DNA from 4 places in the Streptomyces sp. NPDC088730 genome. Region 1 is predicted to be linked to each of the others. Evidence: riboswitches for the same ligand, from Rfam matches in the RefSeq annotation. Region 1 holds a riboswitch; each other region holds the start of a gene.

Region 1 (7,740 bases):
TGTACGTCCTGTACATTTTTTACGGAAGCGTGCGCGCGCCCCCACACGGGCCCCCGCGCGCCCGGAGGAGAGGTCCCGCGCCATGCACCGCCCCGCCGCCCGATACGTACTGCCCGAGTTCACCGAGCGCACGTCCCAGGGGACGCGCACGCTCGATCCGTACTCCAAGCTGCTGGCCGAGCGCGTCGTCTTCCTCGGCACCCCGGTCGACGACATCGCGGCGAACGACCTGGTCGCACAGTTCATGTACCTGGAGCACGACGCACCCGACCGGCCCATCCAGCTCTACATCAACTCACCCGGCGGCTCGTTCGGAGCCATGACGGCGGTGTACGACACGATGACCTACCTCACCTGCGAGGTGGAGACGTTCTGCCTCGGCCAGGCCGGCGCGGGCGCGGCCGTCCTGCTGGCCGCGGGGGCCCCCGGCCGGCGGCACGCGCTGCCCGGCGCGCGGGTCGTGATGCAGCAGCCCGAGCTCTCCGAGCCGGTGCAGGGACAGCCGTCCGACCTGGAGATCGAGGCCCGGGAACTGGCCAGGATGCGCGAGACGCTGACGGGCATGCTGGCCCGCCACACCGGCCGCTCCGCCGAGCGGATCAGCGCCGACACCGAGCGCGACCTCATCCTCGACGCCGAGGGCGCCAGGGCCTACGGGCTGATCGACCACATCGTGCAGAACCGCGGGCCCGCACCGCTGCCGCCCGCCCTGGGGTGAACCCCTGATGCAGCCGCCCGAGCTCCCGCCGCTGCCCGCCCTGACCCGCGCGGAGGGCGAGTTCATCGACCGCTACCTGGAGGTCGTCGACCAACTGGGCCGGATCAACCCGGCCCGCGCCGACGACACCTACGGGGCCCTGCGCGCCGCGCAGGCGCTCGCCTCGCACGCCGCGGCACTGCGGGACGCGCTCGCGTTGATGCACGAGCGGGGTGAAAGGCGGATCCACTCCGCCACGTTGACGCGGGCGCTACGGGTGCTGGACGGGGAGCGCCGCGCCGGGCGGCTCACCGTGCCACCCGCCCCGCCGAGTTGATCAACTCCCTTGCGCCGACACGCCCGACGGGCGGACCAATTTATCTCGCTCGTTCGGCGTAGGTGTTACCTCTCAGGAGGGACAGCTCAACTTGCGCTTTCGAGGTGTGTCATGGGTGAAATCTCCCGTTCCGCCCCTGGTGCCGCACCTTACGGAGAGGTGCGGCACCTCCCCGTATGGCCCCCTGTCCACCCGAACGGGTCAGTGGTGATGAGCCTCACATATCACTGTTTCGCCTCGGAAATCCGGCGTTCGGTGAGTCAAGATCCCTGGGACGACAAGCCCCCGCCACCGCGGCGGGGCGGTCCGGGCGGACGCCGAGTCCTGCCGCTGCCCGGATGCCTGGTCGACAGGAGTGGATCGGCAGGAGTGGAGGACCCGAGCACAACGGGCCGACCGGGGATCCGGTCGTCCCTCGGGGTGAAGCCGCCACGTGCGGCCGGGCGACTTCGCCAGCCCGAACCCGACAGGTCATCCTTCACAGGCGGCTGACGAAGGGTTGCGCATGACTGCGCAGGTTCATGTCCCGTCTCTCCTCACCCGGGCCACGACGGCCTCGGCTCTGACTCTCGCCGCCGTCGGCGGCACGCTGTTCGTCCCCGGCGCCGTGACCGACGCCCAGGCAGCGACGCATTCGATGAAGGCGCTCACCATCGCCGCGTCGAAGAAGGGATCGCCGTACCGGTGGGGCGCCACCGGCCCCAGCCGTTTCGACTGTTCGGGTCTGACGCTCTATTCGTTCAAGAAGGCGGGCAAGAAGCTCCCGCGCACGGCCCAGCAGCAGTACAACAAGACCCGTCACATCTCGGCCTCGAAGCGGCAGCGCGGTGATCTGGTCTTCTTCCACTCCGGCCGCAGCATCTTCCACGTGGGCATCTACGCGGGCAGCGGCAAGATCTGGCACTCACCGAAGACCGGTGCCGTGGTGCGGCTGGAGAGGATCTGGACGAAGAGCGTCTACTACGGCCGGGTCAACTGACACCACCGCCCGCCGCCGGGGCGCGCACCCGGCGTCAGTGCGGCAGGGTGCCCGCCACCAGCACAGCTCCCAGCACGGTGAGTGCCGCGCCGCTGCCGCCCTCGATCGCGCGGGCGGTGCGCGGCCGGCGCAGCCACCGGCCCAGCCGGTCCACCAGGAGCGCCACGGCCGGGAACCAGATCAGCGCGAGCAGGACGACGATCGCGGCGAGCAGCAGCGTCCGGGGCAGCGGGGCGGCCCCGGACGGGACGAACTGCGGAAGCAGGCTCAGGAAGAGCACCGGCGCCTTGGGGTTCAGCGCGTTGGTCAGGAAGCCCTGGCGCAGTGCGCGCCGGGTCCCGTCCGTGGCGTGCGCGCCACCGTCCTGGCCTGCCGCGGCTTCGCCGGCCCCCGTGGCCTGCCCAGGGCGGCGCCGGGCCGCACGCAGGGCGCTGATGCCCAGGTAGAGGACGTACGCCCCGCCCAGGAGCTGGACCGTGCGGAACAGCACCGGCACCGCCACCAGCACGGCGGCCAGCCCGGCGACGGCGAGCGCGGTGTGGACGAGCAGGCCCCCGGCCACGCCCAGCGCCGTCGCCACCCCCGCGGAGCGCGAGGCGAGAGCGTTGCGTACGACGACGGCGAAATCCGCTCCGGGCAGCGCGACCATCACGGCGGCGACTCCGAGGAAGGCAGTCAGTTGGGCATCCATGGCTCCACCCTGGACCCGAACAGCCTTTAGCATGTACTTGCAATCTTGTGGGTCTGCCAAAAGGAATGCTTAATGTACGACCCGACGCGGCTGGCGGCGCTGGTGGCGGTCGCGGAGGCCGGTTCGATCACCCGGGCCGCCGCCCGGCTGGGCTATACCGCTCCCGCGCTCTCCCAGCAGCTCGCCAAGCTGGAGCGGGAGGCCGGCGCCGCGCTGCTGGTCCGGCACCACCGGGGTGCCCGGCTCACCGCCGCGGGTGAGCTGCTCGCGGGCCGGGCCCGGCGGGTCCTGGACGAGATGGACCAGGCGCGCCACGAGCTGGCCCGGCTGGCCGGGCTCTCCGGCGGGCGGTTGCGGGTCGGCACCTTCACCACGGCCGGCGTCCATCTGCTGCCTCCGGTGCTGAGCGCCTTCCGCCGAGCACACCCGGATGTGGAGCTGCTCGTCACGGAGTTCGAGCCGCCCGGCGGGGTGGCGGCCGTGGCGTCGGGTGAGGTCGACCTCGCGCTGACGCACGCCTACGAACCGGCCGCCGCGGAGTCGCTCCCCTCGGGCGTCAGCGCCGAGCCCCTGCTCGTCGAGGAGCTGGTACTGATCACCGCGGTCGGCCAGGTGCTGGCCGACGGCAGCGGACGGCTGCCGGTGACGGACCTCGCGGGCCGCCCGCTGATCAGCAGCGCGCCCGCCCATCCGCCGCGGCGCGGGGTGGAGAGCGCGCTGGCCGAGGCGGGGGCGCTGCCCGCGGTGGTCTGCGAGTCGCCCGGATACGCGCTGGTGTGCGCGCTCGTCAGCGCGGGCATCGGGATCGCGGTGGTGCCCGAGATGGTCGCCGCGATGTCACCGACGCCGCTCTCGGTGCGGAGGCTGGCGCCGGCCGCGTTCCGGCGGACCATCTCCGTGGTGCACCGCGGTGACCGGTCGAGCGCCGCGGCGGCGACCCTGCGGGCCCTGTTGCGCAGCGGATTCAGCCGCTCCGCCGCGCCCCAGTGACCACCGGGCCGGGTGCGGTCAGCCCTGGACGGGGACGTTCCAGGGGAGTGCGATCCAGACGGTCTTGCCGCCCTCGGCGGTGGGTGTGACGGTCAGCCGGCCTCCGTACTCCTTGGCCAGCGAGCGGATGATCACCATGCCGCGCCCGTTGTCCTGCTGGACGGCGGCGGGCAGCCGTCGGGGCCAGCGCGGGTGACTGTCCGTCACCCCGAGGTACAGCTGTTCCTCGCGCTCCAGGCGGAGGTCCACGGTGAAGGTGGGCGACTGGCCGAACGTGTGCTGGACGGCGTTGGTGGCGAGCTCGGAGACGATGAGCCGGACGGTGTCGGCGGCATCGCTCCCCTCCGACAGCCCCCATTCGGCCAATACCCGGGCCACGTACCTACGGGCCGCGGAGACCGAAACCGGCTCGCTCGGCAGCGTGACACTCGCCTCTTGTTGGTCCGCCATGACCGGCCGCCCCTTTCCCGCCCGAAACCGACCCGCGACCGGTCCGCGCTGTGCTGTGCTTCGCGCCAGATTGCCATTGATGCTGCCCTCTGTGACGGCGATCCACCAAGATATGCATATATCTGTCGCTCAAAGCGGTGAACTCTTCGCTGGATACCGTGCGGGAGCGGCACACTGTCCGCTCGGCACGGAGTGGCCGGCCGGGACTGGGAGGGGAGCCACCACATGCAGCACGGCCCCGCGGTGCGACGCCGCAAGCTCGGGGAGGAGTTACGGAGTCTGCGCCACACATCCGGCCTCACCAGCCGGGAGGCCGCTCAACTGCTCGGCTGGCACCAGTCGAAGGTGAGCCGGATCGAGACGGGCGTCAGCGGGGTGCGGCCGGCGGACGTCACCCGGCTGCTGGACGCCTACACCGTGGACGACCCGCAGTTGCGGGAGGTCCTGGAGACACTCGCGGGCTCCGCGGGCGGTGGCGGCGCGGGCTGGTGGCATGCCTATCGCGGGCTCATTCCGCCCCAGTACCGCGACTTCATCAGTCTGGAGTCACAGGCGCGCACCGCCCGCACCCTGGAAACCTCGGTGGTTCCGGGCCTGTTGCAGACAGCGGACTACGCACGCGCGGTGACCCGGGCCTCGCTCGACGGCCTGCCGGCCGGCCAGTTGGACTCGCTGGTCGAGGTGCGGCTCGCCCGGCAGGGGGTGCTCAGGAGCGATCCGCCGCTGAGGCTGAGCGCGGTGCTCGACGAGGCGGTGCTGAGACGCGCGGTGGGCGGCGGGCGGGTCATGCGGGAGCAGCTCCGCCATCTCATCCGGCTGGCCCGGCTTCCGCATGTGAACCTCCAGTTGCTGCCGTTCTCGGTCGGCGGCTATGTCGGCCTCACCGGACCTTTCGTAATCTTCTCGTTTCCGAGCACTTCTGATCTGGATGTGGTCGTTCTTGACCACTTGACGAGTAGCCTCTATCTGGAGCGGAAAGAAGACCTTGAGGCGTACAGCTCGGCCTTCCGCGCTCTGCAGGCGCACGCGCTGTCGCCGGAGCACTCGTTGGACCTGATCGCCACGATCGACCGCGGCGGTCAGTAACTACGGACTGCCCGAGGGGGGCGTCATGTCGGATTGCCTCGCACAGCACGCGTTACGTTGGCGGCGCAGCAGCCGCAGCACGGGAATGAACAACTGCGTGGAAGCCGCGCCGTTCGGCGGCAGACGGCTGGCCGTGCGCGACTCCAAGGATGTGTCCAGGCCGCCGCTGCAGTTCTCGGCCGCGGCCTGGACCTCCTTCGTCGCCGGCCTGAGCCTCGGCCCGGTCCGCTGACGCGACGCGGCGGACCGGTCAACGGCGCCGGACGACGCGGGTGTCGTCTCAGGCGTCCGGAGCGGTCCGCCGCACGATCGTGACCGCGGTCGCGATCTGCTCGTCCGTCAGATCGGCGCGTGCGGTCAGCCGCAGCCGGGAGATGCCGTCCGGCACCGAGGGCGGCCGGAAGCACCCCACCGCCATACCGGCCGCACGGCAGTCGGCCGCCCAGCGGACCGCCGCGTCGGCCGAGGGCGCCCGCACCGAGACGACGGCCGCGTCCGGGCGTACGGCGGTCAGACCCGCCGAGGTCAGCCGGTCGTACAGTGCGGTGGCGACCGTACGGGCCCGGACGGCCCGTTCCGGTTCGCGGCGCAGCAGCCGCAGGCTGCCCAGTGCGGCGCCGGCGGCCGCCGGGGCGAGACCGGTGTCGAAGATGAACGTGCGGGCGGTGTTGACCAGGTGGTCGATGACCCGGGCGGACCCGAGGACCGCGCCGCCCTGGCTGCCCAGCGACTTGGAAAGGGTCAGCGTGGCCACGATGCCCTCTGCGCCCGCCAGGCCCGCCGCCGCGAGCGTGCCGCGCCCGCCCTCTCCGAGGACCCCCAGACCGTGCGCGTCGTCGACGAGCAGCGCGGCGTCCTCGTCGCGGCAGGCCTCGGCCAGCGCGCCCAGCGGAGCGGCGTCGCCGTCGACGGAGAAGACCGAGTCGGTGACCGCCAGCGCCCTGCCGTCGTGCGCGTGCAGGGTTTTGCGCACCGCGTCCGGGTCGGCGTGCGGCACGACGGCGGTCTCGGCCCGGGAGAGCCGGCAGCCGTCGACGATCGAGGCGTGGTTGCCCGCGTCCGACACGATCAGGGCGCCCCGGCCGGTGAGGGCGGTGAGGGCGGCGAGGTTGGCCGCGTAGCCGGAGGAGAGGACGAGGGCCGCCTCGAAACCGCAGAAGTCGGCCAGTTCCCGTTCGAGTTCGGCGTGCAGCGCGGTGGAACCGGTCACCAGGCGCGATCCGGTGGCCCCCGCACCCCAGCGGCGCGCGGCGTCGGCCGCCGCCTCGGTCACTTCCGGGTGTCTGGTCAGGCCGAGGTAGTCGTTGCTGGCAAGGTCCAGCAGTTCCGATTCCGCGGGCCGGGGCCGGAGCGTGCGGACCAGTCCGGTGTCCGCACGGCGGCGGGCCTCGTCGTCCATCCAGTCGAACGGGGCGAAGGGCATGGGCAGTCCCTTTTGTAGGCAACTCACAGACCTTAACCGGGGGCGAAGCCGGACAGGGTGTGGCCATGCACACACCCTGAAGGCTCTCTGTTGTCCGGTTCTTCCTTGGCTCGGAGGCCTGCGGTGCGTCAGGATCATCGCCATGGACCTCCTGAACACGCTGGTGGAGAAGGGGCTGCGGCGCGAGCTGCCGACCCGTGAAGAAGCGCTCGCCGTACTGGCCACCCCGGACGACGATCTGCTCGACGTGGTGGCCGCGGCCGGAAAGGTACGCCGTCAGTGGTTCGGGCGGCGCGTGAAGCTCAACTATCTGGTCAACCTGAAGTCGGGGCTCTGCCCGGAGGACTGCTCGTACTGCTCGCAGCGCCTCGGCTCCAAGGCCGAGATCCTCAAGTACACCTGGCTGAAGCCCGACGAGGCGTCCAGGGCGGCTGCCGCCGGGGTGGCGGGTGGCGCCAAGCGGGTCTGCCTGGTGGCCAGTGGCCGGGGTCCGACCGACCGGGACGTCGACCGGGTCTCGCAGACCATCGAGGCGATCAAGGAACAGAACGAGGGCGTCGAGGTCTGTGCCTGCCTCGGTCTGCTCTCCGAAGGCCAGGCCGGCCGGCTGCGCTCGGCGGGGGCCGACGCGTACAACCACAACCTCAACACGTCCGAGGGAACATACGGGGCGATCACGACCACCCACACCTACGCGGACCGGGTGGAGACGGTGCACCAGGCTCAGGCGGCCGGGCTCTCCGCCTGTTCGGGGCTGATCGCCGGAATGGGTGAGAGCGACTCCGATCTGGTCGATGTCGTCTTCGCGCTGCGCGAGCTCGACCCCGACTCGGTACCGGTCAACTTCCTGATCCCGTTCGAGGGGACCCCGCTCGCCAAGGAGTGGAACCTGACCCCGCAGCGCTGTCTGCGGATCCTGGCGATGGTGCGCTTCGTCTGCCCGGATGTCGAGGTACGGCTCGCCGGCGGGCGCGAGGTGCATCTGCGTTCGATGCAGCCGCTCGCCCTGCACCTGGTCAACTCGATCTTCCTGGGCGACTATCTGACCAGCGAGGGCCAGGCCGGACAGACCGACCTCGACATGATC
Region 2 (7,740 bases), on a different contig from region 1:
AGCATCGCGATCGCCTCGTCCCCCAGCGGGTTCACACCCGGCCCGGCGGCCAGCGAGTGCCCCACGAGCACGTGCAGGCACTTCACCCGGTCCGGCATGCCGCCCGCGCTCGGGAAGCCCTCCAGCACCTCGATCGCGTCGCGCCGCGCGATGTAGTCCTCGTGTGCGGCCCGGTACGCGGCCGCCAGCTCCGGGTCCTTACCGAGGCGTTCGGTCATCTCCCGCATGACCCCGTTCGCCTCCAGCGTGCCGATCGCGGACGCCGCACGCGGGCACGTCAGGTAGAACGTCGTCGGGAACGGCGTACCGTCCTCCAGCCGGGGCTGCGTCTCGACCACGTCCGGGTTGCCGCACGGACAGCGGTGCGCGATGGCGCGCAGCCCGCGCGGCGGGCGCCCCAGCTGCTGCTGGAACGCGGCGATGTCCGCGTCGGTGGGCGCGGTGGACTCGGTCTGGGGAGGGGGCGTTTCCATGCCTGCCTAGGTTCTGATCGGGCCGCCCGGACCGCGGTGCCGCAGACGGACGGTGAAATGCGAAATGACGGACCGCGGGTCAGCCCCGGTCGGCGCTGTCGACGCCGTCCCACAGGTTGGAGTGCCACGGCCGGCCGGACTCGTCCGGCACTCCGTTGCGCTCCTTGACCGCGTCGGGATCGACCACGGTGTAGCTGGTCTCTCCCGGAAGAAGGTAGTGCAGGTGCTCGCGGGCCAGCCGCTTGATGTACGCGTCGTCCTGGAGGCGCGCCTTCTCGTCGCGCAGCTCCTCCGTGCGCGCCTCGGCCTCCTGCGCGAGCCGCTCCTGGTCCGCGATCTCGTCGCGCTGCGACACGTACTGCCGCATCGGATACGCGAGGGCGACGACCAGGGAGCAGACCACCAGGGCCAGGAAGGCCGCCCGGCCGGTCAGGCGGGAGCGGCGGGCCTGGCGCTTGCTCTGGGACCGGTAGACGCGGGCTGCGGTCTGCTCACCGAGCAGCCTCAGCCGGGTCGCGGTGGAGAACCGGTCCCGGTCCTTCGCGGCCATGTCTCCGCCTCCCCATTACGCACGTCCGTCCCCGCACACGGTACGGGACCGAGTGCGGGGACGGACGGAGGCCGGGTCGCTGGACCCGGTCGGGCTTGTCAGCCCTTGAACCGCGGGAACGCCGAGCGGCCCGCGTACACCGCGGCGTCGTCGAGGATCTCCTCGATGCGCAGCAGCTGGTTGTACTTGGCGACGCGGTCCGAACGGGCCGGGGCGCCGGTCTTGATCTGGCCGCAGTTCACGGCGACCGCGAGGTCGGCGATGGTGACGTCCTCGGTCTCGCCGGAGCGGTGGGACATCATGCACTTGAAGCCGTTGCGCTGGGCGAGCTCGACGGCGTCCAGGGTCTCGGTCAGCGAGCCGATCTGGTTGACCTTGACGAGCAGGGCGTTGGCGGAGCCCTCCTCGATGCCGCGGGCCAGGCGCTCCGGGTTGGTGACGAAGAGGTCGTCCCCGACGATCTGCACCTTGGCGCCGATCCTGTCGGTGATGACCTTCCAGCCGGCCCAGTCGTCCTCGTACAGCGGGTCCTCGATGGAGACCAGCGGGTACGCGTCGACGAGCTCCTCGTAGTACTCGGTCATCTCGGCGGCCGAGCGGGACTTGCCCTCGAACTCGTACGTGCCGTCCTTGTAGAACTCGGACGCGGCGACGTCGAGCGCGAGCGCGATGTCCTTGCCGGGGGCGTAACCGGCTTCCTTGATGGCCTCGACGATGAGGTCGAGCGCGGCGCGGTTGGACTCCAGGTTCGGCGCGAAGCCGCCCTCGTCACCGAGACCGGTGGACAGGCCCTTGGTCTTCAGGACCTTCTTCAGCGTGTGGTAGACCTCGGCGCCCCAGCGCAGGGCCTCGGAGAAGGACTCCGCGCCGATCGGGGCGATCATGAACTCCTGGATGTCCACGTTGGAGTCGGCGTGCGACCCACCGTTGAGGATGTTCATCATCGGGACGGGCAGCAGGTGCGCGTTCGGGCCACCGAGGTAGCGGAACAGCGGCAGGTCCGAGGCCTCGGACGCGGCGTGCGCGACGGCGAGCGAGACGCCGAGGATGGCGTTGGCGCCGAGCGAGCCCTTGTTCTCCGTGGCGTCCAGGTCGAACATGGCCTGGTCGATCAGCCGCTGCTCGGTCGCGTCGTAGCCGACGAGCTCCGGGCCGATCTGCTCGATCACGGCGAGGACCGCCTTCTCGACGCCCTTCCCGTGGTAGCGGTTGGGGTCACCGTCGCGAAGCTCAATGGCCTCGAACGCACCGGTGGAGGCTCCGGACGGAACGGCAGCACGGCCCGTGCTGCCGTCGTCGAGGCCAACCTCGACCTCGACCGTGGGGTTGCCCCGGGAGTCGAGGATTTCCCGGGCTACGACGACGTCGATGGACGGCACGAGGCATCTCCTTCTGGGATATGACGCAGGTGGTGCAGGGTCGCTTTGGCCTTGCGACAAGAGCCTAACCGGCTCGGCCGTATCAGTCGGCCGCCCGCCCGTCCCCTGGGACGAAAAAGGACCCAAGAGCGGTGATAGCGGGATGAAAGGCCAGAAATTTACTGACCAGTAACGACAACAGTTGAACGGTCGGCAGGCAATCCACCGGCCACCGGGCCGCCGGACGGGCGACCGACGGACCCCGGCCCGGCACGCGTGGGGGGAAGACGCGAACCGGGCCGGGGAGATCGGCGAGGAGAGTGCCGGACTACTTCACCAGGTGGAGCTGCTGACCCGGGAAGATCATGTCGGCGTCCTTGACGATGTCCTTGTTGAGCTTGAACAGCTTCTGCCAGCCGCCCTTGACCTTGTGCTCGGCCGCGATCTTGCTCAGCGAGTCGCCGGTGACGACCTTGTACTCGCCGTCACCCTTCTTGACCTTCTCGCCGGTCGGGGTGGTCACGGTCTTCTTCTCGGCCTCGGGGGCGGTCGAGCGGTCCGAGCGGTTGGTGGCCGGGGCCTCGGTGCGCTCGGCCTTCTTCGGCTCGGCCTGCTGCGCCGGAGCGGACTCCTGCTTGGGAGCGGCCTCCGCCTTGGGGGCGCTGGAGCCGGTGTCGACGCCCGGGTCGACACCGTCGTTGCTCAGGTTGCCGGCACCGGCGCAGGACCAGGCGCCCGGTCCCTGCATGTCGAGGAGCTTCTCGGCGACCGCGATCTGCTGGGCCTTGCTGGCCAGGTCGGCACGGGGCGCGTACTGCGTACCGCCGGCGGCGGCCCAGCTGGACTGCGAGAACTGCAGGCCGCCGTAGTAGCCGTTGCCGGTGTTGATGGACCAGTTGCCGCCGGACTCGCACTGGGCGACCGCGTCCCACGTGGAGACGGAGGCGGCGGAGGCGCCGGTGGCACCCATCAGGGGCACGGCGATGGCGGCACCGGTCACACCGGCGAGCGTGGCGATACGGACGGCCTTGGACGGGCGGCGGTGCTTGTTGCCCTTGCTGTTGAGCAGCATCGAGACTTCTCCTCACCGACGCCTGCGAGGTGAGCTGTCGGGTTCGGGCCAAGTGAGTTGCCCGGTCGCACGTCCTAGCGCACGACTTAACCCCAAGCCGGTCCTGATGCGTCTTGCGACGATCGGGCCCGGCACTTACCTGGGTCCCCCGCTCCTGCCTACGGCGCTTTACGCGTCTGTTCCCTTCGACCGACGGCAGGATTCGGCGTGACGGTCGACGGGGCCCGCGGTGCGAGCGGTTCTGACCGTAAACACACCCAACCCCTACATTCAAAGAAGGACATACCGGATAAACAGCCCTTAATTGCATAGGATTAACACCTGTTTGCGCAGGTCGGAGCGGATGCGGGAGGACCTCCCGGACAAGACGCGCCGGTTCACGCGAAGAGACCCATGTCTCACTTAGTCAAAAGTGGGACATAGGCCTCTTAAGTACCCCAGGTTCGAGGTGTCTTCAGCTGTTGATCAGACCGTTTTCACGGCGGCTTCCACGCCTGCTTCCACCACCGTCCGCGCCCGGCGGTCTCAGCCGGTCTTCACGCCGAGATCGAGGTGCTGGCCAGGGAGGATGAGGTCGGGGTCGGAGCCGACGGCCGCCTTGTTGGCCTCGTACAGCCCGGTCCAGCCGCCGGGCAGCTCCTGCGCGTCGGCGATCGCCCAGAGGCTGTCGCCGGGCCGGACGGTGTACGTGCCGTCGGCGGCCGGCGCGCCCGTGCCGCGTCCGTCCGCGTCCCCGCGCGAGGCGTGCCGACCCGCGTCCCGGCCGTCACCGGTCCGCTCCGGGGCCGGCGCGCCGCGGTGCCTGCCGCCCGCCTCCGCGGCCGGGGAGGACCCGTCCGGGCCGCCGGCCCGGTCACCCGCGCCGGAGGAGCCGGCCGCCGGGGGCGTGGCGTCCGGGGAGGCCGAGGCATCCGGCCCACCGCCCTTGCCCGCCGGGTCCGACGCGGCGTCGTCCGACGGGGTCTTCGCGGTGTCCCCGGCCGCGCCGTCCGCCGGGTCCGCGCTCTCCGACGGATCGGCCGTCGCGGCCGGGTCCGCACCCTCGGCCGGGTCCGCGCTCCCGGCCGGGTCCGCGGACGGGGTGGCGGCCGGATCGACGCCCGGGTCGACACCCGGCAGGGAGCCCTCCGGGGTGAGGCCGGAGATGACGGCGCAACTGGGCCACGCCTTCGGCCCCTGATCACCCAGCACCTTCTCCGCCACGGCGATCTGCTGCGAGCGGCTGGCGAGGTCCGCACGCGGGGCGTACGCCTCGCCGCCGTAGGACTTCCAGACCTCCTGCGAGAACTGCAGGCCGCCGTAGAAGCCGTTACCGAGGTCGGCACTCCACATGCCGCCGCTCTCGCACTCCGCGACCCGGTCCCAGGTCGAGGCGTCGGCGGCGTGCGCACCGGCCGCGCCGAGCAGCGGGATGGCGATGGCCGAGCCGGTCACGCCTGCGGCGACGATGATCGCGGGTGCCTGCCGAGGGCGACGGTGTCTGCCGTTCGCGGAGCCCATGGGAATGCCTTCCGTGTGACTGACGAGGTGACTGGTGAGTCGAACGGTGAACCTAGCGGGACTCGAACGTGTGTCACAAGTCGATGCAGCGGAGATCACGCCGAAGTCACAGAGTTGACAGAGTGTCACTTTGCTTGCCGGTGAACCCGGGGGTGAACTCCACCGGAAGCGTCCGCAGTCCGCGCATGATGAGCCCGCCGCGCCAGCGCAAATCGGCAGCTTCACCCGCAAGTCGCAGGTCCGGAAGGCGTTTCAGCAACGTGGCGAGCGCGGCCTGTCCCTCCAGCCGGGCGAGCGGTGCTCCCAGGCAGTAGTGGATGCCGTGCCCGTAGCCGAGGTGCTGGTTGTCACGCCGCGCGAGGTCCAGCGTGCCGGGAGCGTCGAACCGCTCGGGGTCCCGGTCCGCGGCGGCGAGCACCACGAGCACGGGGTCCCCCTCCGCGATCCGCTGCCCGCCGATCGTCAGCGCCTCGGTGGCGAAACGCCAGGTCGCCAGCTCCACCGGACCGTCGAACCGCAGCAGTTCCTCGACACCGGTGGCCAGCAGCTCCGTCTCGCCCGCCGCCAGGGAACGCTGGAGCCGTTCGCGCTGCTCCGGATGGCCCAGCAGGGTGTGGACGCCGTTGCCGATGAGGTTGACGGTCGTTTCGAAGCCCGCGAACAGGAGGATGAAGGCCATCGCGGCGGCCTCGTTCTCGGTCAGGTGCTCGCCGTCGTCACTCGCCCGGATCAGGCCCGAGATCAGGTCGTCCCCGGGGTTCTCGCGCTTGCGGTGGATGAGTTCGAGCAGATATCCGCGCATCTTCTTCACGGAACGTGCCACCCCGCCCCTGGGGCCGCCGCCGTGGCGGATCATCATGCCCGCCCAGTCCCGGAAGTCGTCCTGGTCCTCGGGCGGGACGCCCAGCAGGTCGCAGATCGCGTAGATGGGGAGGGGGAAGGCGAACTCGTGGATGAGGTCCGCCTGCCCCTTCTCGACGAAGGAGTCGATGAGGCGGTCCGTCAGCTCCTGCACGCGCGGCGCGAACTCCGCGATGCGCCGGGGCGTGAACGCCTTCGACACGAGACGCCTCAGCCGGGTGTGGTCGGGCGGGTCGATGTTCAGCAGATGCGTCATCAGCTCCGCCTTGCGCTCGCCCGGGATGCCCGTGCGGCCCTTGGCGTGCGCCGGTCCGGCGTGGTGTGCGGGGTTCTTGGAGAGCCGGGTGTCGGCGAGGGCCTGCCTGGCGTCGGCGTACCGGGTGACGAGCCAGGCGTCGACCCCGCTGGGCAGCGTGGTGCGGTGCACCGGGCTGTGCTCGCGCAGCCAGGCGTACGCGGGGTACGGGTCGGTGGCGAACTCCCAGGTGAAGAGTTCCGGGGCGGGCGGCACGGCGTCGGCCGGGTGGGCGGGGCAGGTGTCGGCGGGGCTGTCGTTCACCCCCCGACGTTATCCGCTGCCCGGTGCCGCTATCCGTTGCCCTCCGCCGCCCTGATGGCGTCCCGGTAGGCGCGGCCCGCCGCGCGCAGGGCGGCCTCCGGGTCGGTGCCGTCCTCCTGGGCGCGGACGGCCAGGGCGAGGAGCCGGTAGCCGATGCCGTCGCCCTCGGGGAGGGGCACGTCGAGTGCGGCGGTGCGGGCGCGGCCGGCCAGCTTCGCGGCGAGCGCGAGGGCGGGCTGGCCGAGCGGTACCCCGTCGGTGACGGACTCGCGCTGCTTCTCGACCGCCTTGGTCCGCAGCCAGTGCGCGTGGACGTCCTCCGGGGTCTCGGCGGTCTCGTCGCCGAAGACGTGCGGGTGGCGGTGGATCAGCTTCTCGATGAGCGTGGCGGCGACGTCGTCCACCGAGAAGGGCTCCTGCTCGTCCTCCTGCGCGATGCGCGCGTGGAAGACCACCTGGAGCAGTACGTCACCGAGCTCCTCGCGCAGCTCCTCGCGGGTGCCGTCCTCGATCGCCTCGACGAGCTCGTACGCCTCCTCGATGGCGTACTTGGCGAGGCCCTCGTGGGTCTTCTGCGAGGTCCAGGGGCACTCGATCCTGATCCGGTCCATGACCTGGACGAGATCGAGGAGCCGGGCGCCCGGCAGATCGTACGAGCCGGGCAGCAGCTCCAGGTCCGGCATCCGCACCCGCCCCGAACCGGCCAGCCTCGCCAGCCCGTCGGTCAGCGGCTGGTTGCCCTCGCCGCCGGTGAGGACGACCACGGTCCGGCCCCCGGCGCAGGAGGCGACGAGCTCCTCGGCGTCCGGGACGGCCGGTTCGACGGTGACGCCCGCCTCGCGCAGATACGGCAGCTGCGGCTGGCCGGGCTCCCCGCAGAGCACCCGGTCCGCGGCGTGCAGCGTCTGCCACGCGGGCCAGGACAGCAGTCCGGGCGCGACGCGGTGGCTGGCGGTGAGCAGGACGATACGGCCGGGGTCTTCAGCGTTCACGCTGCGAATCTACCCGGCCGCCCGGCCGCTGCTACGCCCCGGCCTCCGCGGGTGCCTGGGCGGACTTGGTGACCTGGTTGATCCAGGGGGCCTTGTAGTCCGCGAGCTGGATCTGCTTGTTGTCCCAGCTGCCGTAGCGCGGGTTGACGTCGACCTTGAGGGCCTTGGAGGCCTTCGTCAGCGCGTCGCCGAGGATCTTCGTGCCGGCCGGGGTCGACGGGTCCGCGCCGAGCGCCTGGGAGAGCTTGGTCAGCTGGATCTGCTCGCGCAGGAAGGAGTCGATCTGGCCCGGGGAGATCCAGCGTTCCTGGAGCACCGCGGCCCGCAGCCCCTTCTCCCCCTTGTACTGGGCGACGGCCGACTGGCGCATCTGCT
Region 3 (7,740 bases), on a different contig from region 1:
ATCACGAAGAACCCGAACCGGGCCCAGTTCTCCTGGAACCCCGCGACGGGCAAGGTCGACCTGAACTGGCAGACCGCGTGGAAGCAGCCGTCCATCGACATGGCCAAGACGATCTTCGACAAGATCAACGCGAAGGAGGGGACGATCTACCGGACGGACCTCTTCGGTGTCTACAAGATCTGGGGCGACCACCTCACCTATCACCCCCTCGGGGGTGCGGTGCTGGACCGGGCCACCGACAACTACGGCCGCCTGCACGGGTATTCGGGACTGTACGTGATCGACGGCGCGCTGATCCCCGGCAACACCAGCGTCAATCCGTTCGTCACCATCACGGCGCTCGCCGAACGGAACATCGAGAAGATCATCGCCACCGATCTGTGAGACCGGCCGACGCGGCAGTCGGGCCAGGAGGAGATGACGGGACGGGTCTCCTCCTGGGTACGCCCCGGGCTCGGGGCACAGCGGACGAGCCCGGGGCGCCGTGCGGCTCAGTGGCCGGGCAGCACGCACACGGCGTCGAGACCCAGTACGTGGTTGAGCCGGCCGAACGCCAGCCAGGAGCCGATGCTCATGCTCAGCTCGACGATCTCGCGCTGGCTGTAGTGCGCGGTCATCCGGGTCCAGAACTCCTCGTCCAGACCGTGGTGGTCCAGGGCGTACCGCTCCGCGTACTCGGCGGCCAGCCGGGTCCGGTCGTCGAAGACCCCCGTGGTGCGCCATTCGTTCACCGCGTCGGCGAACTCCTCCTCGACCTTCTCTCCGTCCCGTTCGGTGCGCCAGTCCAGGCAGAACAGGCACCCGTTGATCTGGGCGATCCGCAGCCGGGCGGCCTCGAACTCCCGCAGGCCCAGTGAGGTGTGCTCGTACACCGAGAGCGAGAAGTTCGCGGCGGCCATCCCGATTCCGGGGACCATGTCGCCCCATACGTATCCGATCGGCTCCTGGCCCTCGGGGATGTCGATGATCATGGCTGCTTCCTTCCGAGTCTGCCGGCTGCGGGGCGCAGGGGGACGTCGAGTGCGTCGTAGAGTCCGGGTTCCGCCTCCACCAGCCAGTCGATGGCGTTCACCAGCCGGCCGACCGCGGTGGCGTTGCCGCCCGCCGAGCGGTTCTCGTCCTCGTCGGTGGCCTCGACGGTGACCTCGATGCGCGGACGGCCCTCGATGATCACGCGGTGGGCACCGGCGCCGTCGGGCGGCGACGGCCAGTCCGGGGCGCAGGACGGGTGGATGCGGGTGATGTGCTCGATGACGATGCGGGGCTCGCCCTCGACGATGCCCTGCACCTCGAACCGCACCGCGCCCTGGGTGCCCGCCGCGAACTCGCCCATGGTCCGGGTGGTGACCGTCGTCTCCAGCGGCCGCCTGGCCATGGTCTCGCGGATGTCGTCGAGCTCCACGCCCAGGGCCCTGGCCATCAGCCGCAGCTGGCCGCCCCACACCATCGTCGGGACGGAGGCCGCCAGCATCAGCGGCTCGTACTCCATGGGGTGTCCCATGCCGATCAGGTCGCGGACCGCGTCGGGCTGGTCGTAGGTGGAGTAGTCGAAGATCTCCTGGCAGCGGATCGCGTCGACCGTGCTGCCGAGTCCGCTGATCAGCAGGGGCAGCACGTCGTTGCCCCAGCCGGGGTCGACGCCGGAGACGAACAGGGAGCCGCCGCCGTCCGCGACAGCGGCCAGGACCGGGTCGCGCAGCTCCGGCGGGGCGCCCCGCTGGTCGTAGAGGGCGTACAGGGCGGGGGTGACGACCACCACCCCGGTGCGGACCGCCCTGGTGATGTCGGCGAGCGCCTCGTCGGGGCGGATGTCCCCGGAGGCCGCGTACACCACCGCGCCGGGAGCGGTGGCCAGCACCGCGTCGATGTCGTCGGTCGCCGCGACGCCCAGATCGCGGCCGGTCCCGGCGAGGTCGCCCGCGTCGCGGCCCACCTTGCCCGGATCGTGAACAAGCACGTGCGCCAGTTGCAGGGCCGGATGGGCCTCGACGGCGCGGATGGCCGCGCGGCCGACATTGCCGGTTCCCCAGACCACCGTGGAAATCATGCGGCGGAGGGTAGCGCGCGGGATGAAAGGTTCATAGTGCCATCGCGCACCCTGTTGTGAGGCGGCCGGAGCGGACCCGGAGGAAGCTGCCGGGCCGCCGGGCGATCCGTCGGCGTACGTCCACGAGGCGGGTGGCGGTGACCCCGTCCGTACGTCCACGAGCCGGTGGCAGTGACCCCGTCCGTACGTCCACGAGCCGGGTGGCAGTGACCCCCGTCCGTACGTCCGCGAGCCGGTGGCAGTGACCCCGTCCGTACGTCCACGAGGCGGTGGCGGTGACACCCCGGGGACGACGCGATTCGACCGCCTGTTGTCAGCCGCACGGCACGTACGGCACGCGAAAGGCGCGATTCGACCGCCTGTTGTCAGCCGCACGGCACGTACGGCACGCGAAAGGGGTGGGAGGGAGCCTCATGGCTCCCTCCCACCCCTGCGCCCGGCCCCTCCAGAAGGCGGGGCCGGGGTATGTCAGTAGGCGCCGAAGACGTTGTCGATGGAGCCGTAGGTGGCCGCGGCGTAGTTGCACGCGGCGGTGATGTTGGCGACGGGGTCGAGGATGTCCGTCGACGTACCGGCCACGTGGTAGGCCTCGAAGGTGGGCTGGATCACCTGGAGGAGGCCCTTGGAGGGAGTGCCGGCGGCGGCGTTCGAGTCCCAGTTGTTCACGATCTGCGGGTTGCCGGAGGACTCGCGGATCACGTTGCGGTAGATGCCGTCGTAGCTGCCGGGGATGCCGTTCTGGGCCATCACGGCGAGCGACTCCTTGATCCAGCCGTCGAGGTCGTTGGTGTACACCGTGGCGGCCTGCGCGGGAGCGGTGGCCGCGGTCTCGGTGGCGGTGGTCTTCTCCGCGACGGGCGTGACCGTCCGCTGGGAGCGGTCGGCCCGGTCGGTCCCCTCGGACCGGTCGGACGACTGCGCGGCGTCGGTCGCGGGGTCAGCCTCGGCCGCGGGCTTCGCCTTCGATTCGGCGGTGGGAGCCGCCTTCGGGGCTACGGCAACGGACTTGGCGCCGATGGTCAGCTTGAGGCCCGGGTGAATCAGGTCGGGGTTTCCGCCGACCGCACTCCGGTTGTCCTGGTAGAGCCGCTCCCAGCCACCGCTGAGGGAATGCCCTCGGGCGATCTTGGAAAGCGAATCACCGGAGACCACGGAATAGACGGTGGACTCCGCCTGGCGGGCCGCAATTCCCTTGGCAGCAAAGGGGGTCGAGGACACCGACTTTTCCGCGACGGCCGGGTGTGCCGGTGCGGCAGAAGCCGATCCGGCCCCGATCAGGGGGAGCGCGAGAACGACTCCGCCCGTGCTCACGGCGATGAAACCGCGGGTCAGGGAGGTGGACTTGAAACGACGGTACTTACCCGTGATGGGCATGGCGCATTTCCTCTCCGCCGCCTGCGAGGTGAGCTGTCGGGTTCGGACTGGAGATGTCCGGCCGCGCGTGATGGCGACTTAACCCCTAGCCGCTCCGGATTCCGGAACGGCGGCAAACCTGGGTCCCCCGCTCCTGCCGTACGTGAGTGGGTCGGGTTCCCGGACGGCGGCAGGATTCGGCGTTCCATCCGGATTGACGGTGACCGTAAGCGAAAAACGCCGGACGAAACAAGCCCGGAATTCTTGATCCAAATTGATTCGCAAGATCAATTAAAAGAAATGCCCGGCCCCAGACCCTGCGGGGGAAGTCAACTTTCTTGGCGCGAAAGGGAACCGAGGCCGGCTGCGCCGCGTCACGGGCCGGGAAGGTGATGCTGACCACTGAGCCCGAAAAGGGGTGATTTGCTCAAAATCCATGAGCCTTGGACCACGGAAAAAGGTCGTCAGTGAATCATTGGTGGGATACGCGACTAACTACCCAATAGGGACATTCCCTCAAGCTCGGCAGCCGACGGCCGGGTGACCACGACACCCGAGGCTCGACACCACCTAGGCGCATCTCTATTGATACATCTAAATAGATGCACTACCTTGCGTGGTACCCGGCCGGTGCTCATGGCGCCGCCCACCCCTGCGACCGGGAGAGCCCGATGTTCCTCGACACCGATGGCGCCACGCTCCACTACGAAGTCCGCGGCTCAGGCCCCCTGCTGCTCGTCTCCCAGAGCGGTGAGGGCGACGCCGACCGCAGCACCGACCTGGTCGACCTGCTCGTGGACCGCTGCACCGTGGTCACCTACGACCGGCGGGGCCTCTCCCGCAGCACGCTCGACGACCCCGGGCAGCGCATCACCATGGCCCAGCACGCCGACGACGTGCACCGGCTGCTGGCCGAACTGACCGATGAACCCGCCCTGATGCTCGGGTGCAGCATGGGCGCCGCCATCGGGCTGCACCTGGCGCTCGCCCACCCCGAGCAGCTCGGGCTGCTCGTGGCGCACGACCCGGTCACGCCGTCCCTGCTGCCCGCCGGACAGCGCGAGCGGCACGCCGCCGAGCTGGCGCGCCTTCAGGACGTCCACCGTGACGGCGGTCTGGCAGCGGCCTTCCCCGAGATCGCCCGGGTCCTCGGCATCGACCCGACGCGCCAGGAGACCGAACCGGGGCTCACCCCGATGCCGCTCACCCCGCGCCGTGTGGCCAACTTCGGCTTCTTCATCGAGCGCGACTTCACCGCGGTCATCGAAGCCGAGCTCGACCGGGAAGCGCTGCGGGCGACGCCCGTACGCATCGTGCCCGCGAGCGGCAGCACCACGGCGCCATCCGTTTTCGTCGGCCAGTGCGCGCGGAGCCTCGCCGAACTGACCGGCCGGGAGGTCGTCCCCTTTCCCGGCGGACACAACGGCAACACCACGCATCCGCGGGCGTTCGCGGCCCGGCTGCGGGCGGTGCTGTCCGGAGTCTGAAGCGCGGGCGCCGTCGGACGGGACGGCAGCCGGCGCCCCGTCACGGTGCGCGGATCAGCGCGGTATCAGTGCGGCCTGCTGCCGCCCTCGCGCCGGAGCCGCGCCGAAAGGTGGTGCTGGAGCGGCTGGCCGACCGCCGCGAGGTCGTGGACGAAGTCGAGCGTGCCGTCATCCGTCAGGGTGTAGCGGCGGCGGGTGGCGCTGACCTCCTTGGCGGTGGGCGCGAGAGCGACCTGATGGGTGGCGAGGTCGGCCGCGCCGTCGGCCGCACGGCCCGTCAGGATCTCCGCGACACCGGTGGGCTGAGTGATCAGCGCCTCCACCCGCCCGTCCGCCTGCATCCGCCACCAGCCGCTCTCCCGTGCGGACGGCCGCAGCGGGGCGCCGTCCGCGTCGAGCAGCCAGGCGCGCGCCTCGTAATGGAGGAAGGGGCGCCCGTCGTGACTGAAGGTCACCTGCTGCGCGTACCGGAACTCCTCGGCGAGCGTCGGGTACTCACCACTGCCCCGCCCGGCCCAGGTGCCCAGGAACCCGCTCAGCGGTGCGAGCAGAGCGTGCGGGGCAGGCGCTGCGTCCGGCCGGAACGCGTCGGGGTACGGGTGCCGCTGGGCGGGGTCGAACATCGTGCGCGCTCCTGGATCGGGGACGGTGCCGGTGACGGTTGGCAGCCTAAGGGCTCTCCCGTCGATCCGGTGCCGGGCCGGGACGTCGCGCCGTCCCCGGGGCGGACCGGATCAGCTGCTGGGCTTGGCCATCGCACCTCCGTTGCCCCCGGCGGCTGCTGAGAGGGCCTCGGCTGTCGCCGGATCGGCCGGCAGGAACGCCTCCAGCTTCAGTTCGGCAAGCGTCACGTCGACAGCGGTGGCGAAGGTGGTCACCGTCGTCATCAGGCGAAGCTCACCGTACGAGGACCGCAGGCGGAGCGGCACGGCGAATCCGAGTTGCCCAGCGGACGGCGCCGGTTCGGGAACGTACCCGGTGAGCTCGGCCCGCAACTCCTCCAGATGGCCGAGACGCACCAGGATGTGGCGCGCCCACTCCGCGAGGTTGAGGATGCGGGGAGCCAGTCCGTCGGGATGCAGCGCCAGGCGGTAGACATTCGTGCCCGGACCCACCAGCTCGGCAGCCGCGCCTTCGGTGATCAGGTCGAATGCGGTGTTCGCGGCGATCAGGTCACCGGCCCGGTCCACGACCAGCGCCGGATACGGCAGATGCCCGCGGAGGATGTGGCCGATCGCCGTGCGCACGGGGGCCAGCACCGGATCGTCCAGTGAGCTCTCCGGGTAGGCGGGCGCGTACCCGGCGGCCAGCAGCAGCTCGTTCCGCTCCCGGAGCGGCAGTTCCAGCGACTCGGCCAGGCGCACGACGATGTTGCGGCCCGGGATGGACCTGCCGGATTCGATGAAGCTGAGGTGGCGCTGGGTGGTGCCCGCTCGCAGCGCCAGATCGAGCTGGCTGATACGACGGCGGGTACGACGTTCACGAAGCGCACGGGGGAAGTCCACGGTCCTTTTGTAACGGCACCGAAGGGTCCGGGCCATTCCCTGCGGGGAATTGTCGCCACTCGCATTGGCCGTGAGCATTGCCGGCATGGACATCGGTGTACTGCTTCCGACCGGAACCGCCCAGTGGGGCCCTGCCGGCGACCCTCGCGAACTGATCGCCTTCGGCCGCGATGCCGAACGCTTGGGGTTCTCCTCGCTCTTCGCCAACGACTCCCTGCTCAGCCCGCGCGTCGAGACGCTGACGATGCTTGCCGCGCTCGCCCCGGTGACCGGGACCGTGACGCTGGGCACCGCCGCACTGATGCCGTTCCTCCGCCGGCCGGTCCAGGCCGCTCAGGCACTCGCGTCGGTCGACCTGCTGTCCGGTGGCCGGCTCACCGTGACCGTGGGCGCGGGCTTCCCCGGCCGACTGGGGCGGCCCCTCTACGCCCTGTCCGAGCTGCCGTGGGAAAGGCGCTTCGCCCGCCTGGACGAGACGGTCGCACTGTGGCGGGCCCTGTGGGACGGCGCCGACTCCTTCCACGGAGAGATCCTCCGGTTCGACGACATCCCGCCCACGACCCGGCCGGCCCGGCCCGGCGGCCCGCCCATCTGGCTCGGCGGCGCGACCCCCGCGGCGCTGGCCCGCACCGGCCGGATGTACGACGGATGGCTTCCCTACCCGCCCCACCCCGCTGACTACGCGTCAGGCCTCCGCGAAGTCCGCGAAGCTGCGGCCGGCGCGGGACGCGAGACCGAGGACATCGCCCCCGCGCTCTTCGTCTCGGTAAGGATCGACGACGACATCGAGAGCGGCCGTCGGGCACTGGAGGACTACGCGCGCGCCATCTACGGCATGCCACTGGAGGAGCTGGAAAAGATCCAGGCAGTCGTCACCGGCTCCGCCGACCAGGTGCTCGATCGCCTGGGACAGTACATCGACGCCGGTGCTCGGCACATCGTCGCCCGCCTCTGCGCCCTGGACCCGCACTCCCAGCGCGACCAGCTCGAACGGTTCGCGGACCTGATCCCCGCCATCCGGGCGGCAGCGGATCACGCCTCCGCCTCGGAAGGCCCCTTCGCTCGCGGGTCACTCCGCCGGACGGAAGTCCGGCAGGCAGAGACCCTGCCGTAGGCGCGTTCGCCGGGGCGGCGCTCGGGCCCGGTCAAGCCGGCCGCGTTCACCGATGTGCCGCCAGCACGGCCGCGAGGCCCTCTCGCAGATCCCTGACGAAATACCCGGGAACCTCCAGCGACGGGAAATGTCCCCCGCTTTCCGGCTCCGCCCACCGGACGATCTGCCGGTACCTCTGCTCCGCCCAGGGGCGCGGGCACTTCTCGACGTCGCGGGGATACATGGTGAGTGCTG
Region 4 (7,740 bases), on a different contig from region 1:
CCACCGGAAATGATTCAGGACGGCGAGCAGAACAACGGAATGGGCAGCACCAGGAATGCTTCGGCGAATAGCTACTTCTTGTATACGGCGTAATTGTTAATGACGGCCGCCCTGGGTGTTTACGGCATGTTGCGAAGTCCTCACCCGGCCGGCCCGGGGTACGGCCGCGGCGCCGGGACGGCCGGGGCGGCGCAGCCGGTGCGCGGCCGTGGCCCGCTCGGCGTGCTGGGCGGCGAGCGCCCTCGCCCGTTCCGCGTCGCCGCGTGCCACGGCGTCCACGATGGCCCCGTACTCGGCCCAGGAGTCGGCGGGGCGGGCCGGCGGGTCGACCGCGTACATCCAGGCGATCTTGTGCCGGAGCTGGGTGAGCAGGGCGATCAGGCCGGGGCTGCCGGAGGCCTGGGCGAGGGTCTCGTGGAACCAGCCGCCCAGTGAGCGCAGGTCCTCGCCCTCACCCCGGCGGGCCCGCTCCTGGCCCAGCCTGACCAGGCCGCGCAACACCTTGAGGTGGGCGTCGGTGCGGCGCTGGGCGGCACGGGCCGCACCGAGCGGTTCCAGCAGCATCCGGACCTCAAGCAGGTCCGCCGCCTCCTGCTCGTCGGGCTCTGCGACGCAGGCCCCGGCATGCCTGCGGGTGACCACGAAGCCCTCGGACTCCAGGGTGCGCAGCGCTTCACGCACCGGGACGCGGGAAACCCCGTAACGGCGTGCGAGCACTTCCTCGGTGAGCCGGCTGCCGCGTTCGAAGACACCGGAGACGATGTCGTCACGGATTGCCGTGCATACCGAATGCGCCGGAATGCGCATGTCCGAACCTCCGCCTTAATCCCCGCGAAACGCGGCCGATCGACGCCTGTCCTGTGACTCTATTGCAATGCGGACGCATTTCCGATGCCGGGCGGAAATTCATGAATATCTTTTGGCCGCGGACGGGTTCGGGGAAGGGGTGCCGCGCCGCGGTCCGGCGGCCGGGTACGGCCGAAGGCCCCGGCGGGTCGCCGGGGCCTTCGGTGGGGTGCTCAGCGTCGGTCAGACGGTGACGCCGTGGGCGCGCAGATAGGCGACCGGGTCCATGTCGGAGCCGTACGACGGGGTGGTGCGGGCCTCGAAGTGGAGGTGCGGGCCGGTGGTGTTGCCGGTGGCGCCGGAGAGGCCGATCCGCTGCCCCTGGCCGACGCTCTGGCCGACGGAGACGGCGATCGAGGAGAGGTGGCCGTACTGGGTGTACGTGCCGTCCGTCATCCGGAGCACGATGTTGTTGCCGTACGCGCCGCCCCAGCCGGCCTCGACGACCGTACCGGCGCCGACGGCGACGACGGAGCTGCCGGACGCGGCGTGGAAGTCGATGCCGGAGTGACTGCCGGAGGACCACAGGGAGCCGCTGGACTTGTAGCCGGTGCTCACGTAAGAACCCGCGACGGGCAGCTGGAAGGTGCCCAGCCGGGCGCGCTCGGCGGAGCGGGCGGCACGCGCCTCGCTCTCGCGGGCCTCCCTGGCCTTGGCTGCGGCCCTGGCCTTCTTCGCCTTCGCCTCGGCCTTCTTCTTCGCGTCGGCCTTGGCCTTCGCCTTCGCCTTGGCCTTCGCCTCGGCGGCGGCGTCGGCCTGGTGCCGCTGTGCGTCCGCCTGGGCGTCGATCCGGTCGGCCAGGTCGCCCTCGATGGCGACGATCTGGGAGAGGCCGGTGTCGGCGGCGGGGGCCTCGGTGTCCGCGGCGAGCGCCGGGGAGGCCAGGGAACCGATGACACCGGTGGTCGCCAGGGTCGCGATACCGACGGCCTTCGCGCCGCGACGCGTCAGACGGCTCGGGGCACGGTGCTTCCCCGTGGCACGGGTGAACGCCATGAAGTGGCTGGTCCTTTCCTTCCTTCTCGCCTACCGGGTTAGCTGACGGGTTCGGAGCAGGAAGGTCTCCTACGGAGTCCCGGCCTCGTGGAGGCACGGACATCCGATTCACCCCAGGGACTGCACGGGTCCCCGGCTCCCCGGGCTCGCGCCTGACGGGGACTCGGCGATGACTGCCCGGTACGTCGCGGATGCGGCATACGAGTGACGGACAGCCGGGCCGACGCTAAACGGGGGCACTTCCCCGCACCAAACGGACAGGCGGTTTTGTAGCGCATCCCACAGGGCAGACAGGCAACCTCTCCACCAAAGGGGACAAAAGGGAAGGCCCTGGCGGCGGACGGCCCGCCAGGGCCTCGCTCCCGCCCCGCTGCCGGGGACGGTGGCAGATCAGCCGGTGACGACCGAGACCTCTCCGATGCCGAGAGCCGCGACGGGCTCCTTGATCTGCGCGGCGTCCCCGACCAGGACCGTGACCAGCCGGTCCTGCGGGAAGGCGTTGACCACGGCAGCCGTCGCCTCCACCGTGCCGGTCTCGGCCAGGCGCGCGTACAGCTGCGCCTGGTAGTCGTCCGCGAGGTGCTGCTCGACCTGGTCCGCGAGGGTGCCCGCGACGGAGGCGGCCGTCTCGAACTTCAGCGGTGCCACGCCCACGAGGTTCTGCACGGCCGTCTCGCGCTCGGCGTCCGTCAGGCCCTCCGCGGCCAGGGTCCGGAGCACCTTCCACAGGTCTTCCAGCGCCGGTCCGGTGGACTCCGTGTCCACCGAGCCGCTGATGGCGAGCATCGCGGCGCCGGTCGCCCCCGAGGCGGAGTCCGGGGCCGAGGAGCGCAGCACCTGGGCGAAGGCGCGCACGCCGTACGTGTAGCCCTTCTCCTCACGCAGCACCCGGTCGAGCCGGGAGGTCAGCGTGCCGCCCAGGCAGTACGTGCCGAGCACCTGGGCCGGCCAGACGCTGTCGTGCCGGTCGGCGCCGATCCGGCCGATCAGCAGCTGGGTCTGCACCGCTCCGGGGCGGTCCACGATGACCACCCGGCCGGTGTCGTCGGCGGTGATCGGCGGGACCGGCCGGGACGCGGCGGTGTTGCCCGACCAGTCGCCCAGGGTGTCGGAGAGCAGGGCGTCCAGGTCGATGCCGGTGAGGTCGCCGACGACCACGGCGGTCGCGGTGGACGGGCGGACGTGGGCGTCGTAGAAGGCTCGCACGGCCGCGGAGTCGATCCGCTCGACGGTCTTCTCGGTGCCCTGGCGCGGGCGCGACATGCGGGCCGTGGCCGGGAAGAGCTCCTTGGAGAGCTGCTTGGCCGCGCGCCGCGCGGGGTTCGCCTGCTCGTGCGGGATCTCGTCGAGCCGGTTGTTCACCAGCCGCTCGATCTCGCTGTCCGAGAAGGCCGGTGCCCGCAGCGCCTCCGCGACCAGGCCGAGCGCCTTGGCCAGCCGGGAGGCGGGAACCTCCAGGGAGACCCGGACACCGGGGTGGTCGGCGTGGGCGTCCAGGGTGGCGCCGCACCGCTCCAGCTCGGCGGCGAACTCCTCCGCGCTGTGCTTGTCGGTGCCCTCCGACAGGGCGCGCGACATGATCGTGGCCACCCCGTCCAGACCCTCGGGTTCGGCGTCGAGCGGGGCTTCGAGGAAGACCTCGACGGCGACGACCTGCTGGCCGGGGCGGTGGCAGCGCAGCACCGTGAGGCCGTTGGGCAGGGCACCGCGCTCGGGCGCGGGGAAGGCCCAGGGCCTGGCCGTCCCGGGGGCGGGCTGGGGGTGGTACTCCATCGAAACTCCAGTCACGGCAGCGTCGCTCACTTGTCCGCCCCTTCGTGCGCGTCGGTGTCGTCGGCGGCGGTCTCCGCCTCGTCTGCGGGCTCCGCGGGCTCGACCGGCTCGTAGACCAGCACCGCCCGGTTGTCGGGGCGCAGCTGGGCCCTGGCGGCCGCCCGGACCTCCTCCGCGGTGACGTCGAGCACCCGGTGCACCGCGGTCAGGGCGAGCTGCGGGTCACCGAACAGCACGGCGAACCGGCACAGTTCGTCGGCGCGGCCCGCGACCGTACCGAGCCGGTCCAGCCACTCGCGCTCCAACTGGGCCTGGGCGCGCTCCATCTCCTCGGGCGAGGGGCCCTCCTCGGCGAACCGGGCGAGCTCCTCGTCGACCGCGGACTCGATCTGCGCCACCTCGACGCCGCCGGACGTCTTGACGTCCAGCCAGCCGAGCGAGGGCGCACCGGCCAGCCGCAGCAGCCCGAATCCGGCCGCGACGGCCGTCCGGTCGCGGCGGACCAGCCGGTTGTGCAGCCGGGACGACTCGCCGCCGCCCAGCACGGTCAGCGCGAGATCCGCGGCGTCGCACTCCCGGGTGCCGTCGTGCGGCAGCCGGTAGGCGGCCATCAGCGCACGCGCCGGGACCTCCTCGTGGACCTCCTCGCGCAGCTCGCCGCCGATGATCTCGGGCAGCGAGCCGTCCCTGGGCGGCTGCTTGCCGTCGTGCGAAGGGATGGTGCCGAAGTACTTCTCGATCCAGGCGAGCGTCTGCTCGGGGTCGATGTCACCGACGACCGAGAGCACCGCGTTGTTGGGCGCGTAGTTCGTACGGAAGAAGGACCGCGCGTCGTCGAGGGTCGCCGCGTCCAGGTCCGCCATCGACCCGATCGGGGTGTGGTGGTACGGGTGGCCCTCCGGGTACGCGAGGGCCGTCAGCCGCTCGAAGGCGGTGCCGTAGGGGACGTTGTCGTACCGCTGCCGGCGCTCGTTCTTGACGACGTCCCGCTGGTTCTCCATCGACTCCTCGTCGAGCGCGGCGAGCAGCGAGCCCATCCGGTCGGCCTCAAGCCACAGGGCGAGCTCCAGCTGGTGCGTGGGCATCGTCTCGAAGTAGTTGGTCCGCTCGAAACTGGTGGTGCCGTTGAGCGAGCCGCCGGCGCCCTGCACCAGCTCGAAGTGGCCGTTCCCCTTGACCTGGCCCGAGCCCTGGAACATCAGGTGCTCGAAGAGGTGAGCCAGACCGGTGCGTCCCTTGACCTCGTGGCGCGAGCCGACGTCGTACCAGAGGCACACCGCGGCGACCGGGGTCAGATGGTCCTCGGAGAGCACCACGCGCAGGCCGTTGGCCAGACGGTGCTCGGTCGCTGTCAAGCCGCCGGAGCCGGCCTGGGCTGTGGCCGTGTGACCCATGGGCATGTACGTCCCTTCGATCGCGATACTGGATGTGATGCGAGACCTGCCACTGTAAGCAAGCGCACCGACACCTGGCGAAGTTCCCGTGCCGCGCACGTCATGCGCAAATCTTGCGGAAGTCGTCGGAAAAGAGGGTTCCGGCCCCCTCGGGACGGGTGGAGCACCCCCTCGGGACGGGTCGAGAACCGCCTTTGGGACGGGTCGAGGTCGGAGTTGTCGGTGCGGCGGTCCACAATGGTCCGCGTCAGAACCTGAGGTTGCCCGAACAGAATCCGTGAAGGAGTCGCAGCCGCGATGGCCCGCCGCAGCACGAAGACCCCGCCGCCGGACGACTTCGAGGAGAAGATCCTCGACATCGACGTCGTCGACGAAATGCAGGGCTCCTTCCTTGAGTACGCGTATTCGGTGATCTACTCACGGGCCCTGCCGGACGCCCGTGACGGCTTGAAGCCGGTACACCGCCGCATCGTGTACCAGATGAACGAGATGGGCCTGCGCCCGGACCGCGGCTACGTGAAGTGCGCCCGCGTCGTCGGCGAGGTCATGGGTAAGTTGCACCCGCACGGTGACGCGTCGATCTACGACGCGCTGGTGCGGATGGCACAGCCGTTCTCCATGCGGCTCCCCCTTGTCGACGGACACGGAAACTTCGGCTCGCTCGGCAACGACGACCCGCCGGCCGCGATGCGGTACACCGAGTGCCGGATGGCCGACGCGACGTCGTTGATGACGGAGTCGATCGACGAGGACACCGTCGCCTTCCAGTCGAACTACGACGGCCAGGAGCAGGAGCCGGTCGTCCTGCCGGCCGCCTATCCCAACCTCCTGGTCAACGGCACGACCGGGATCGCGGTCGGCATGGCGACCAACATGCCGCCGCACAACCTGGGCGAGGTCATCGCCGCCGCCCGCCACCTGATCAAGCATCCGGGCGCGGACCTGGACACCCTGATGCGGTTCGTCCCCGGTCCCGACCTGCCGACCGGTGGCCGGATCGTGGGACTCGGCGGCATCAAGGACGCGTACGCGAAGGGGCGCGGCTCGTTCAAGATCCGCGCCACCGTCGCCGTGGAGAACGTCACGGCACGCCGCAAGGGACTGGTCGTCACCGAACTGCCCTTCAGCGTCGGTCCCGAGAAGGTGATCGCCAAGATCAAGGACCTGGTCTCGGCGAAGAAGCTCCAGGGCATCGCGGACGTCAAGGACCTCACCGACCGCGCGCACGGACTGCGCCTGGTCATCGAGGTGAAGAACGGCTTCGTGCCGGAAGCCGTTCTGGAGCAGCTCTACAAGCTGACGCCGATGGAGGAGTCCTTCGGCATCAACAACGTGGCGCTGGTCGACGGACAGCCGCTCACCCTGGGGCTCAAAGAGCTCCTGGAGGTCTACCTCGACCACCGCTTCGACGTGGTGCGCCGGCGCAGCGAGTTCCGCCGGACCAAGCGCCGCAACCGGCTGCACCTGGTCGAGGGCCTCCTCGTCGCGCTGATCGACATCGACGAGGTCATCCGGCTCATCCGGTCCAGTGACAACTCGGCGCAGGCCAAGGACCGGCTCATCGAGCGCTTCTCGCTGAGCGAGGTCCAGACGCAGTACATCCTGGACACGCCGCTGCGCCGGCTCACCCGGTTCGACCGGGTCGAGCTGGAGAGCGAGCGGGACCGGCTCAACGCCGAGATCGGCGAGCTGACCGCGATCCTCGAATCGGACCCCGAGCTGCGCAAGCTGGTCTCCACGGAACTGGCGGCGGTCGCCAAGAAGTTCGGCACCGACCGGCGTACGGTGCTGCTGGAGTCGGCCGGTTCGCAGATCGCGGCGGTTCCGCTGGAGGTCGCGGACGACCCGTGCCGGGTGCTGCTGTCCTCGACCGGTCTGCTGGCCCGTACGGCAAACGGCGACCCGATCGCCTCCGCCGAGGACGCCAAGCGCGCCAAGCACGATGTGATCGTGTCGTCCGTACCTGCCACGGCCCGGGGCGATATCGGCGTGGTGACCTCGACGGGGCGGCTGATGCGGCTCGCCGTGATCGATCTGCCGCAGCTGCCGGACACCCATGCGGCGCCCAACCTCTCGGGCGGGGCGATGGTCGCGGAGTTCCTCACGCTGGAGGCGGACGAGGAGGTCGTGTGCCTCACCACCCTCGACGAGTCCTCGCAGGGGCTGGCGATCGGCACCCTGCAGGGCGTCGTGAAGCGTGTGGTGCCCGACTATCCGGCCAACAAGGACGAGCTGGAGGTCATCACCCTCAAGGACGGTGACCGGATCGTCGGCGCGGTGGAGCTGCGCACCGGCGAGGAGGACCTGGTCTTCATCACCTCGGACGCGCAGTTGCTGCGTTACCCGGCGGCGCAGGTGCGCCCGCAGGGGCGTCCGGCCGGCGGTATGGCGGGCGTGAAGCTCACCGAGGGCGCAGAGGTGCTCTCGTTCGCCGCGGTGGATCCGGCCTCGGACGCCGTGGTGTTCACGGTGGCCGGTTCGCACGGCACGCTGGACGACTCCGTGCTGACCTGCAAGCTCACCCCGTTCGACCAGTACCCGCGCAAGGGCCGGGCCACCGGCGGGGTGCGCTGTCAGCGGTTCCTGAAGGGCGAGGACGTGCTGACGTTCGCCTGGGCGGGCCCGACGCCCGCCCGCGCCGCGCAGAAGAACGGCGCCCCGGCCACGCTGCCCGCGCCCGACCCGCGCCGCGACGGTTCCGGGACGCCTCTGGAGTCCCCGGTCGCGGTGA

Evidence for each region. Region 1 has a riboswitch for cyclic di-AMP ahead of ACIP89_RS25550 (C40 family peptidase). Riboswitches for the same ligand answer to the same signal wherever they lie in the genome.
Region 2: it holds a riboswitch for cyclic di-AMP, as region 1 does, so the genes downstream of both, ACIP89_RS15530 (transglycosylase family protein) here and ACIP89_RS25550 (C40 family peptidase) in region 1, are expected to answer to the same signal.
Region 3: it holds a riboswitch for cyclic di-AMP, as region 1 does, so the genes downstream of both, ACIP89_RS34425 (transglycosylase SLT domain-containing protein) here and ACIP89_RS25550 (C40 family peptidase) in region 1, are expected to answer to the same signal.
Region 4: it holds a riboswitch for cyclic di-AMP, as region 1 does, so the genes downstream of both, ACIP89_RS26800 (M23 family metallopeptidase) here and ACIP89_RS25550 (C40 family peptidase) in region 1, are expected to answer to the same signal.

Annotation. Positions count from the first base shown of each region.
Region 1 covers NZ_JBIVLK010000009.1:89,833-97,572, reverse strand. The annotation lists gene ACIP89_RS25560 (ATP-dependent Clp protease proteolytic subunit) at 83-718, shown strand; gene ACIP89_RS25555 (hypothetical protein) at 726-1,034, shown strand; cyclic di-AMP (ydaO/yuaA leader) riboswitch at 1,364-1,536, shown strand; gene ACIP89_RS25550 (C40 family peptidase) at 1,540-2,013, shown strand; gene ACIP89_RS25545 (LysE family translocator) at 2,048-2,704, opposite strand; gene ACIP89_RS25540 (LysR family transcriptional regulator) at 2,777-3,694, shown strand; gene ACIP89_RS25535 (ATP-binding protein) at 3,713-4,144, opposite strand; gene ACIP89_RS25530 (helix-turn-helix domain-containing protein) at 4,370-5,230, shown strand; gene ACIP89_RS25525 (DUF397 domain-containing protein) at 5,256-5,462, shown strand; gene ACIP89_RS25520 (8-amino-7-oxononanoate synthase) at 5,511-6,653, opposite strand; gene bioB (biotin synthase BioB) at 6,796-7,740, shown strand, end outside.
Region 2 covers NZ_JBIVLK010000004.1:92,543-100,282, forward strand. The annotation lists gene ACIP89_RS15515 (DUF501 domain-containing protein) at 1-473, opposite strand, end outside; gene ACIP89_RS15520 (septum formation initiator family protein) at 553-1,023, opposite strand; gene eno (phosphopyruvate hydratase) at 1,122-2,402, opposite strand; gene ACIP89_RS15530 (transglycosylase family protein) at 2,710-3,453, opposite strand; cyclic di-AMP (ydaO/yuaA leader) riboswitch at 3,458-3,629, opposite strand; gene ACIP89_RS15535 (transglycosylase family protein) at 3,979-4,953, opposite strand; gene ACIP89_RS15540 (cytochrome P450) at 5,060-6,373, opposite strand; gene ACIP89_RS15545 (nucleoside triphosphate pyrophosphohydrolase) at 6,403-7,365, opposite strand; gene ACIP89_RS15550 (SurA N-terminal domain-containing protein) at 7,397-7,740, opposite strand, start outside.
Region 3 covers NZ_JBIVLK010000020.1:85,875-93,614, forward strand. The annotation lists gene ACIP89_RS34410 (GMC oxidoreductase) at 1-384, shown strand, start outside; gene ACIP89_RS34415 (carboxymuconolactone decarboxylase family protein) at 492-971, opposite strand; gene ACIP89_RS34420 (dihydrodipicolinate reductase) at 968-2,047, opposite strand; gene ACIP89_RS34425 (transglycosylase SLT domain-containing protein) at 2,516-3,421, opposite strand; cyclic di-AMP (ydaO/yuaA leader) riboswitch at 3,427-3,613, opposite strand; gene ACIP89_RS34430 (alpha/beta fold hydrolase) at 4,072-4,887, shown strand; gene ACIP89_RS34435 (FABP family protein) at 4,953-5,510, opposite strand; gene ACIP89_RS34440 (helix-turn-helix domain-containing protein) at 5,622-6,392, opposite strand; gene ACIP89_RS34445 (LLM class flavin-dependent oxidoreductase) at 6,478-7,506, shown strand; gene ACIP89_RS34450 (epoxide hydrolase family protein) at 7,553-7,740, opposite strand, start outside.
Region 4 covers NZ_JBIVLK010000010.1:140,499-148,238, forward strand. The annotation lists gene ACIP89_RS26795 (GntR family transcriptional regulator) at 97-807, opposite strand; gene ACIP89_RS26800 (M23 family metallopeptidase) at 1,030-1,842, opposite strand; cyclic di-AMP (ydaO/yuaA leader) riboswitch at 1,855-2,021, opposite strand; gene ACIP89_RS26805 (M16 family metallopeptidase) at 2,233-3,615, opposite strand; gene ACIP89_RS26810 (M16 family metallopeptidase) at 3,642-5,015, opposite strand; gene ACIP89_RS26815 (DNA topoisomerase (ATP-hydrolyzing) subunit A) at 5,307-7,740, shown strand, end outside.